One region of the Nostoc sp. ChiSLP03a genome, then DNA from elsewhere that is predicted to be linked to it. Evidence: predicted binding sites of a transcription regulator. Region 1 holds the regulator's gene; the other holds the start of a gene.

What was found. The regulator HrcA, encoded in region 1, represses chaperone genes, less so after heat shock. The targets are predictions, from matches to a motif close to TTAGCACTCNNGANTCNNGAGTGCTAA.
Region 2: groES (co-chaperone GroES) is a predicted target of HrcA. The motif match lies at 1,515-1,541, and genes of this name have one in related genera.

What each region holds. Positions count from the first base shown of each region.
Region 1 covers NZ_JAVRBQ020000095.1:622-3,998, reverse strand. The annotation lists gene RMY32_RS15515 (DUF3352 domain-containing protein) at 1-369, opposite strand, end outside; gene RMY32_RS15510 (rhodanese-like domain-containing protein) at 528-860, shown strand; gene RMY32_RS15505 (heat-inducible transcriptional repressor HrcA) at 1,329-2,480, shown strand; gene RMY32_RS15500 (DUF2834 domain-containing protein) at 2,607-3,281, shown strand.
Region 2 covers NZ_JAVRBQ020000087.1:27,308-30,684, reverse strand. The annotation lists gene groL (chaperonin GroEL) at 1-1,052, opposite strand, end outside; gene groES (co-chaperone GroES) at 1,185-1,496, opposite strand; gene RMY32_RS14230 (hypothetical protein) at 1,798-1,992, shown strand; gene RMY32_RS14225 (response regulator transcription factor) at 2,600-3,277, shown strand; gene RMY32_RS14220 (NIL domain-containing protein) at 3,348-3,377, opposite strand, start outside.

The sequences.
Region 1 (3,377 bases):
TCCTGGTTGCTGTCCGTTTTCTGGGTCGCGATCGATATCTAAGCTAGTTATAGCTAATGTAATTTCGTCCCCTAACCAGGGTTGAATGTCTTGTTTGTAATCTATGCCACTCTTGGCGAATAAACTGGTTTTGAGTTTAGATAGTTCCTCTTCGCGCTCCAACGCCTGCAAACGGTCAGGATTGGTCAATAATGAAACCATTGCAGGAGAAAGTTTCGACACGAATATGGCTGCACCAGGCCCAGAGCTAGAAGCAATGAGATTAGCCGGACTTTTAGCGAAAAACCAGTAAAAGCCTGCGATCGCAATTACTAGCAGGGCGATCGCCCCAGCGACGATAAAACCGATGAATGAACGTTGCCTATTCACATTAAACCTATTAAAAAAGACGATTTACAGCCATTTAAGCAGAAAGCCTAGCAGAATTAATCAACCCTCTTGAGAATGGATACTCATGCAAAGGCAAAGATTTTCTGCCACCATAAATAGGATTAGGACTGTTTATCGGGAATTCTTTTAGTCAACCCATGAACCAAATTAGTGTAGAAGAACTGGCGCAACGTCTTTCTTCTAGTGATGTAAGTATTCAGCTAGTAGATGTGCGTGAACCAGAAGAATTGGCGATCGCTAGCATTGAAGGCTTTGTAAACCTACCTTTAAGTCAATTTGCCGAATGGGGAGATCGAGTACCTACCCTCTTCAATCCCGAAGCCGAAACCTTGGTGTTATGCCACCACGGCATCCGCTCTGCCCAAATGTGCCAGTGGTTGATTGCTCAAGGTTTTACAAATGTGCAAAATATTTCGGGTGGTATTGATGCCTATTCCCAACTAGTAGACCCTTCAATTCCCCAGTATTAGCTTCTGCTCGGATACATCATTCAGATGGAACTTACTCTTCCATCTGACTTTTGCTATGCTAAACATAGAAATACATCAATTTAGAGGCTTGCCGGAAAGTTTGAAATTTGGGCATCACCTACATCTGCATAAAAATGTTGGATTGCTCTAAATTACAGTTCGGCGGTAACCCCTGAAGAAAATACGTATCTAATAATACTGTTGCAAGCAGAAATTTATGCAAAAGTACGGTTAGAAAAAAGCATCGCAAGGGTACATTATAACTAGCAGCTTTTGCAAAAAAATTGAGCTGCTAGTTCAACCCTAATCTTAAAAAAAATGCTTTGTACATAAACTTTAAAAATACTTATCATAATATAATTATATAATTTGATACCTTAATAAATTATTAATATTTTCTGTTTTCGATTAAATCCCCAAATTTCTTGAGAGTTTGATTAAAATTTGCCTTCAGCAAAACATACCATAATGGAAGTTCAGTTAACAAATCGACAACAGCATATACTTTGGGCAACGGTACATCACTACATTGCTACGGCAGAGCCAGTTGGGTCAAAGGCTTTGGTTGAGGAGTACGACCTGGGTGTAAGCTCGGCGACAATTCGCAATGTCATGGGTGTTTTAGAAAAGTCTGGATTGCTCTACCAACCACATACTTCTGCTGGACGTGTACCTTCAGATTCAGGCTATCGCATTTATGTTGACCAGCTAATTACACCTTCTCTGCGTTCGCGCAGCGTGTCGCAAACAGACGCTACGCGTAGCTTGCTTCCACAAAGTGGTACGGAAACTTTAGGGCGAGAAGTAGAGATGGCATTGCAAAAGCAGCTACAGTGGCAAGATCGAAGTTTAGAAACCCTACTGCAAGGAGCCGCGCAGATTTTAGCAACCTTGAGTGGTTGCATTAGCTTGATTACTATGCCGCAAACGACTACAGCGCTATTGCGACATCTGCAATTAGTGCAAATTGAAGCTGGGCGGATCATGCTGATTGTCGTAACAGATGGTTACGAGACACATTCCAAATTGATGGATTTGTCGCCAACACCAGAAGAAACCCAACGAGATTCAGAGGTAATCGATCGCGAGTTGCAGATTGTTTCTAACTTTTTAAATAGTCACCTGCGGGGGCGAAGTCTGTTGGAATTAGCCAACCTCAACTGGAGCGAACTAGATCAGGAGTTCCAACGCTACGGGGAATTTTTGAAAAACTCAGTTGCAGAATTGACTCGTCGCACTCTTGCACCGACTACAACCCAAATTATGGTTCGGGGTGTGTCAGAAGTTTTACGCCAGCCAGAATTTTCCCAGTTACAGCAGGTACAAACAATTATCCACCTGTTGGAAGAAGAACAAGACCAACTGTGGCGATTAATATTTGAGGAACCAGAACCAGAGGATGGTGGTAAACCAAAGGTAACAGTTCGTATTGGCGCAGAAAATCCATTAGAACCGATACGCACCTGCACCTTGATTTCTTCTAACTATCGCCGAGGTTCGATACCCGTAGGAAGTGTGGGAGTTTTGGGGCCAACGCGCCTAGATTATGAAAGTGCGATCGCAGTAGTAGCGTCTGCTGCCGATTATCTCTCAGAAGCTTTCAGTTATTTCAATCCTTAATTAGCAATTAGCGATTAATCTTTAGAAACAAGCCGCTACGCCTCTAGGCGAGCAAACGATACCATAGCAAGTAGATAGCCGTATTTGTAACGGCAAAATCAATAATTAATACTACTTAAATCTTTCATGCTTAGAAAAATTGCCTTTAGTGTACTGTGGCTGGGATTTGTTGTCTATGCTTTTTTCCTCGCGCCTCCTGAGCAACCTGGTACATTCGAGTTAATTAAAAACCTTTCTATTGGGCAATGGGAAGGCATTAACCCGTTAGTCATAGCATTATTCAACCTCATGGGCATCTGGCCTCTTATTTACAGCGCAATAGTCTTTATTGATGGTAGAGGACAAAAAATACCTGCTTGGCTGTTTGCTTCTGTCTCTTTCGGAGTTGGTGCTTTTGCCTTGTTGCCGTACTTAGCCTTTAGAGAACCAAATAATCAGTTTGTCGGTAAAAAGAATATCTTGCTCAAATTACTAGATTCTCGTGTGACTGGTTTTGTATTGACAGTAGCCACAGTTATTCTAGTTACCTACGGTATAAGAGGTGGAGATTGGAGCAATTTTGTGCAAGAGTGGCAAACTAACCGCTTCATCCATGTGATGAGTTTAGATTTTTGCTTACTCTGTCTATTATTTCCCGCATTGCTGGGGGATGATATGGTGCGTCGCGGTTGGAAAAATCCGCAGTTGTTCTGGTTAATAGCCTTGATACCGCTATTTGGGCCATTGGTTTATTTATCTGTGCGTCCACCTTTACAAGAGGTGGGTATAGAGTTCATATCCAAGCAGCCAGCAACGAATTGAAGAATAAAGTGCATTTTCACAATCCAAAATCGTTCGACTGAGCGTAGCCCCACTCCTTCCCTACAGGACGCTACGCGAACGGAGAAGCAAGCTACG
Region 2 (3,377 bases), on a different contig from region 1:
ATTTGACGACGAATCTGTTCGACACGAGCTTTAACAGCAACTTCGTTACCTTCGGCAACAATTGTGGTGTTGTCCTTGGTGATGGTGATCCGGCGAGCTTTACCCAGGCTATCCAGCTTGGTGTTATCTAGCTTCAAACCAGCATCTTCGGTAACTAGTTGACCGCCAGTTAAAACGGCGATATCTTCTAGTAGTGCTTTGCGGCGATCGCCAAAGCCAGGAGCCTTAACAGCAGCCACGTTCAGCACACCGCGCAAACGGTTTACTACCAAGGTTGCCAAAGCTTCTTTTTCAATATCTTCGGCGATAATTACCAAAGGACGACCAGCACGAGCTACTTGCTCTAACACTGGTACAAGGTCTTGTACCAAAGCGATTTTCTTATCAGTCAGCAGTAGGAAAGGTTCATCAAAAACCGCTTCCATCCGTTCAGCATCGGTAGCAAAATAGGGAGAGATGTAGCCTTTATCAAAGCGCATCCCTTCAGTGATTTCCAACTCGGTGAACATAGATTTCCCTTCTTCTAGGGAAATTACGCCTTCCTTGCCCACCTTGTCCATTGCTTGAGCAATCATCTGACCAACTTCTTCGTCGTTACCAGCCGAGATCGCACCAACTTGGGCAATGGCTTTGGAATCTTCCACTGGACGGGCGTGTTGAGCAATTTTGTCTACAAGGAAGCCAGTAGCTTTGTCAATACCACGCTTGAGGGAAATTGCGTTAGCACCAGCTGCAACGTTCCGCAAGCCTTCTTTGACGATCGCATGAGCTAAAACGGTAGCGGTGGTAGTACCATCGCCCGCTGCATCATTAGTCTTAGAAGCAGCTTGACGAATCAGAGCTACACCAGTGTTTTCAATGTGGTCTTCTAATTCGATTTCTTTGGCGATCGTTACACCGTCATTAACGATTTGCGGTGCGCCAAATTTCTTTTCTAGGACTACGTTACGACCTTTGGGGCCAAGGGTAACAGCTACAGCCTCAGCCAGGATGTCAATGCCTCGTTCCAAGGCGCGACGGGCGTTTTCGTTGTAGATAATGCGCTTTGCCATAATTTCTTGTTAGTTGTCCTTTGTCATTTGTCATTTGTCTTTTGTTCTACCCTTCGGGAAGCCGCCCGGAGGGCATCTACGTCATTTGTCATTTGTCCTTTGTCATTGGCTAATGATAATGACTAATGACCACTAGATAACAACTGCTAAAATATCTTTTTCAGAAAGCAGTACATATTCTTCGGTGCCGAGTTTGATGTCAGTGCCAGCGTACTTAGAGTACAGCACCTTATCGCCGACTTTGATTTCCAATTCCTGACGGTTTCCGTCGTCATTACGCTTGCCAGGGCCAAGAGCCACTACTTCCCCTACTTGGGGCTTTTCCTTGGCGGTATCGGGCAAATACAGACCACCTGCGGTCTTTTCCTCAGAGGCGTTCACTTTTACGAAAACGCGATCGCCTAAAGGTTTAACTGTAGAAACGCTTAGAGATAAAGCTGCCATAATTATTTTCTCCAGAGTTTAGCACTCTCAACTCCTGAGTGCTAATTTATCGAAAAGTAGAGTCCAATGGCAAGAATGCCTTGAGTACGGGTTCCCGAACTAGAAGGTCATAGATGTACTTAAGTATAAATGCTTAATTATTTATACCTTGCGGGTTTTGTTCTGTAAGTTACGAAGAGAGTAGGGAATGGGGAATAGGGAAGAATTTTCATAACTCTTAATTATCCACTCCCTACTCTCCAGTCAACTTTATTTGCAAAGCTTGCAAATTGTTATAGAACTGTAATCAGGGAGCCGCTCGATGAGTAACAATACAGTGACAGCGATCCAGTCCAACCATCAAATTCCTAAAAAAACTCAATTTTTAGAACATAAGACTCTGAGTAATTGTGTAGAAAGTTTAGGACTTGCAAAAATTCAGCGAGACATTTTTATTTGCGCTGACCAGGCAATTGCTGCTCAAAACGAGCTAGTCTGGAATTCTGGGATTACTTAAAAAAGCGACTTAAAGATTTAAAACTCGATGAGCCGTACTAAAGTTATTCTATTTGCGTCTCTAAAACTAAAGCCAACTGCTTGCGTGTTTCTGGTTCTAGATCCATAATGGTGATTTACCCTGATGGTGTCTGGTATCGCCAAGCAAACCCGGAAGTTACTCTGCGGATCGTCCGAGAACACTGAATAGGTAATAAGGTGGTAGAAGAATATGCGTTTTCAATCCATCTTTTGCCTGAAACTTCCCTAGTTTCTTGTGAACACCTCATAGAGGCTTAACAACGAAAGGATATGGTATAGCAGTAGGCTTTAAGAAAGTGCGGGTTGGTTTTGAGGTAGGGTCATCTTTAAGCCAATACTTACTTGTAAGTCCGAAAGATTATTATTTAATCAGTGTTTTTTACCCCGCCCCTTTCAAAGCGATATATAATAGCGCATTATAGATACTACTGCTATACGTATCCTTGCTGGACTTTTGCTATCGAGCTACTAGTCTATTGAAAGTGCTCGGCATTTTTGAGACTTCGAGACAGCAAAGGCAAGTTAAGTAGGAAAAAGGACAACATCTCGAATAACCCACCATACGAGGATAAATATTCAAGACTTTGATGGACCGAAGCGCGACAAGTGCCACTGCTATGAAAGAGCCCAGCATGAAAGATCACAAACGACTTCTATTGATTGATGATGACCCTAACCTCATCTTGCTGGTGAAGGATTACTTAGAATTCCGGGGATATGAAGTCATCACCGCTGAAAATGGACGTGAAGCTCTGGAAATTTTAGAGCAAGATGTTCCAGACATGATCATCTGCGATGTGATGATGCCGGAAATGGACGGATATACTTTTGTGGAACAAGTCCGGCAAAACGAACGCACCAGCTGGATTCCGGTTCTTTTCCTTTCAGCTAAGGGACAAAGTGCAGACCGAGTTAAAGGTCTGAACAAAGGTGCTGATGTTTATATGGTCAAGCCCTTTGAACCAGAAGAACTCGTAGCGCAAGTTGAGTCCTCGCTGAAACAAACTATCCGTTGGAAAGAACACCAAGCAAAAGGAGGCGAAAACGGTTCCCGCATCCAGGTTCCCTTCGATGTGCAATTAACCCCAACCGAACTGAAAGTAGTTCAGTTTGTTGCTAGGGGTTTAGCTAACCGGGAAATTGCTGAAGAACTCAATGTTAGTCAGCGAACGGTTGAAAGCCATGTGTCCAATATGTTGGGCAAAACCAATCTCCACAATCGCACTGAACTAGCGCGGTGGGCGATTGAAAATCAAATGGCTTAAACAAAGTTAAGAGTTAAAAGTTAGGAGTTATGCATTTTTTAATTCCTAACTCCTAACTCCTAACTAATATTTACCAACCATCTTCTTCAGGGTTGGATTG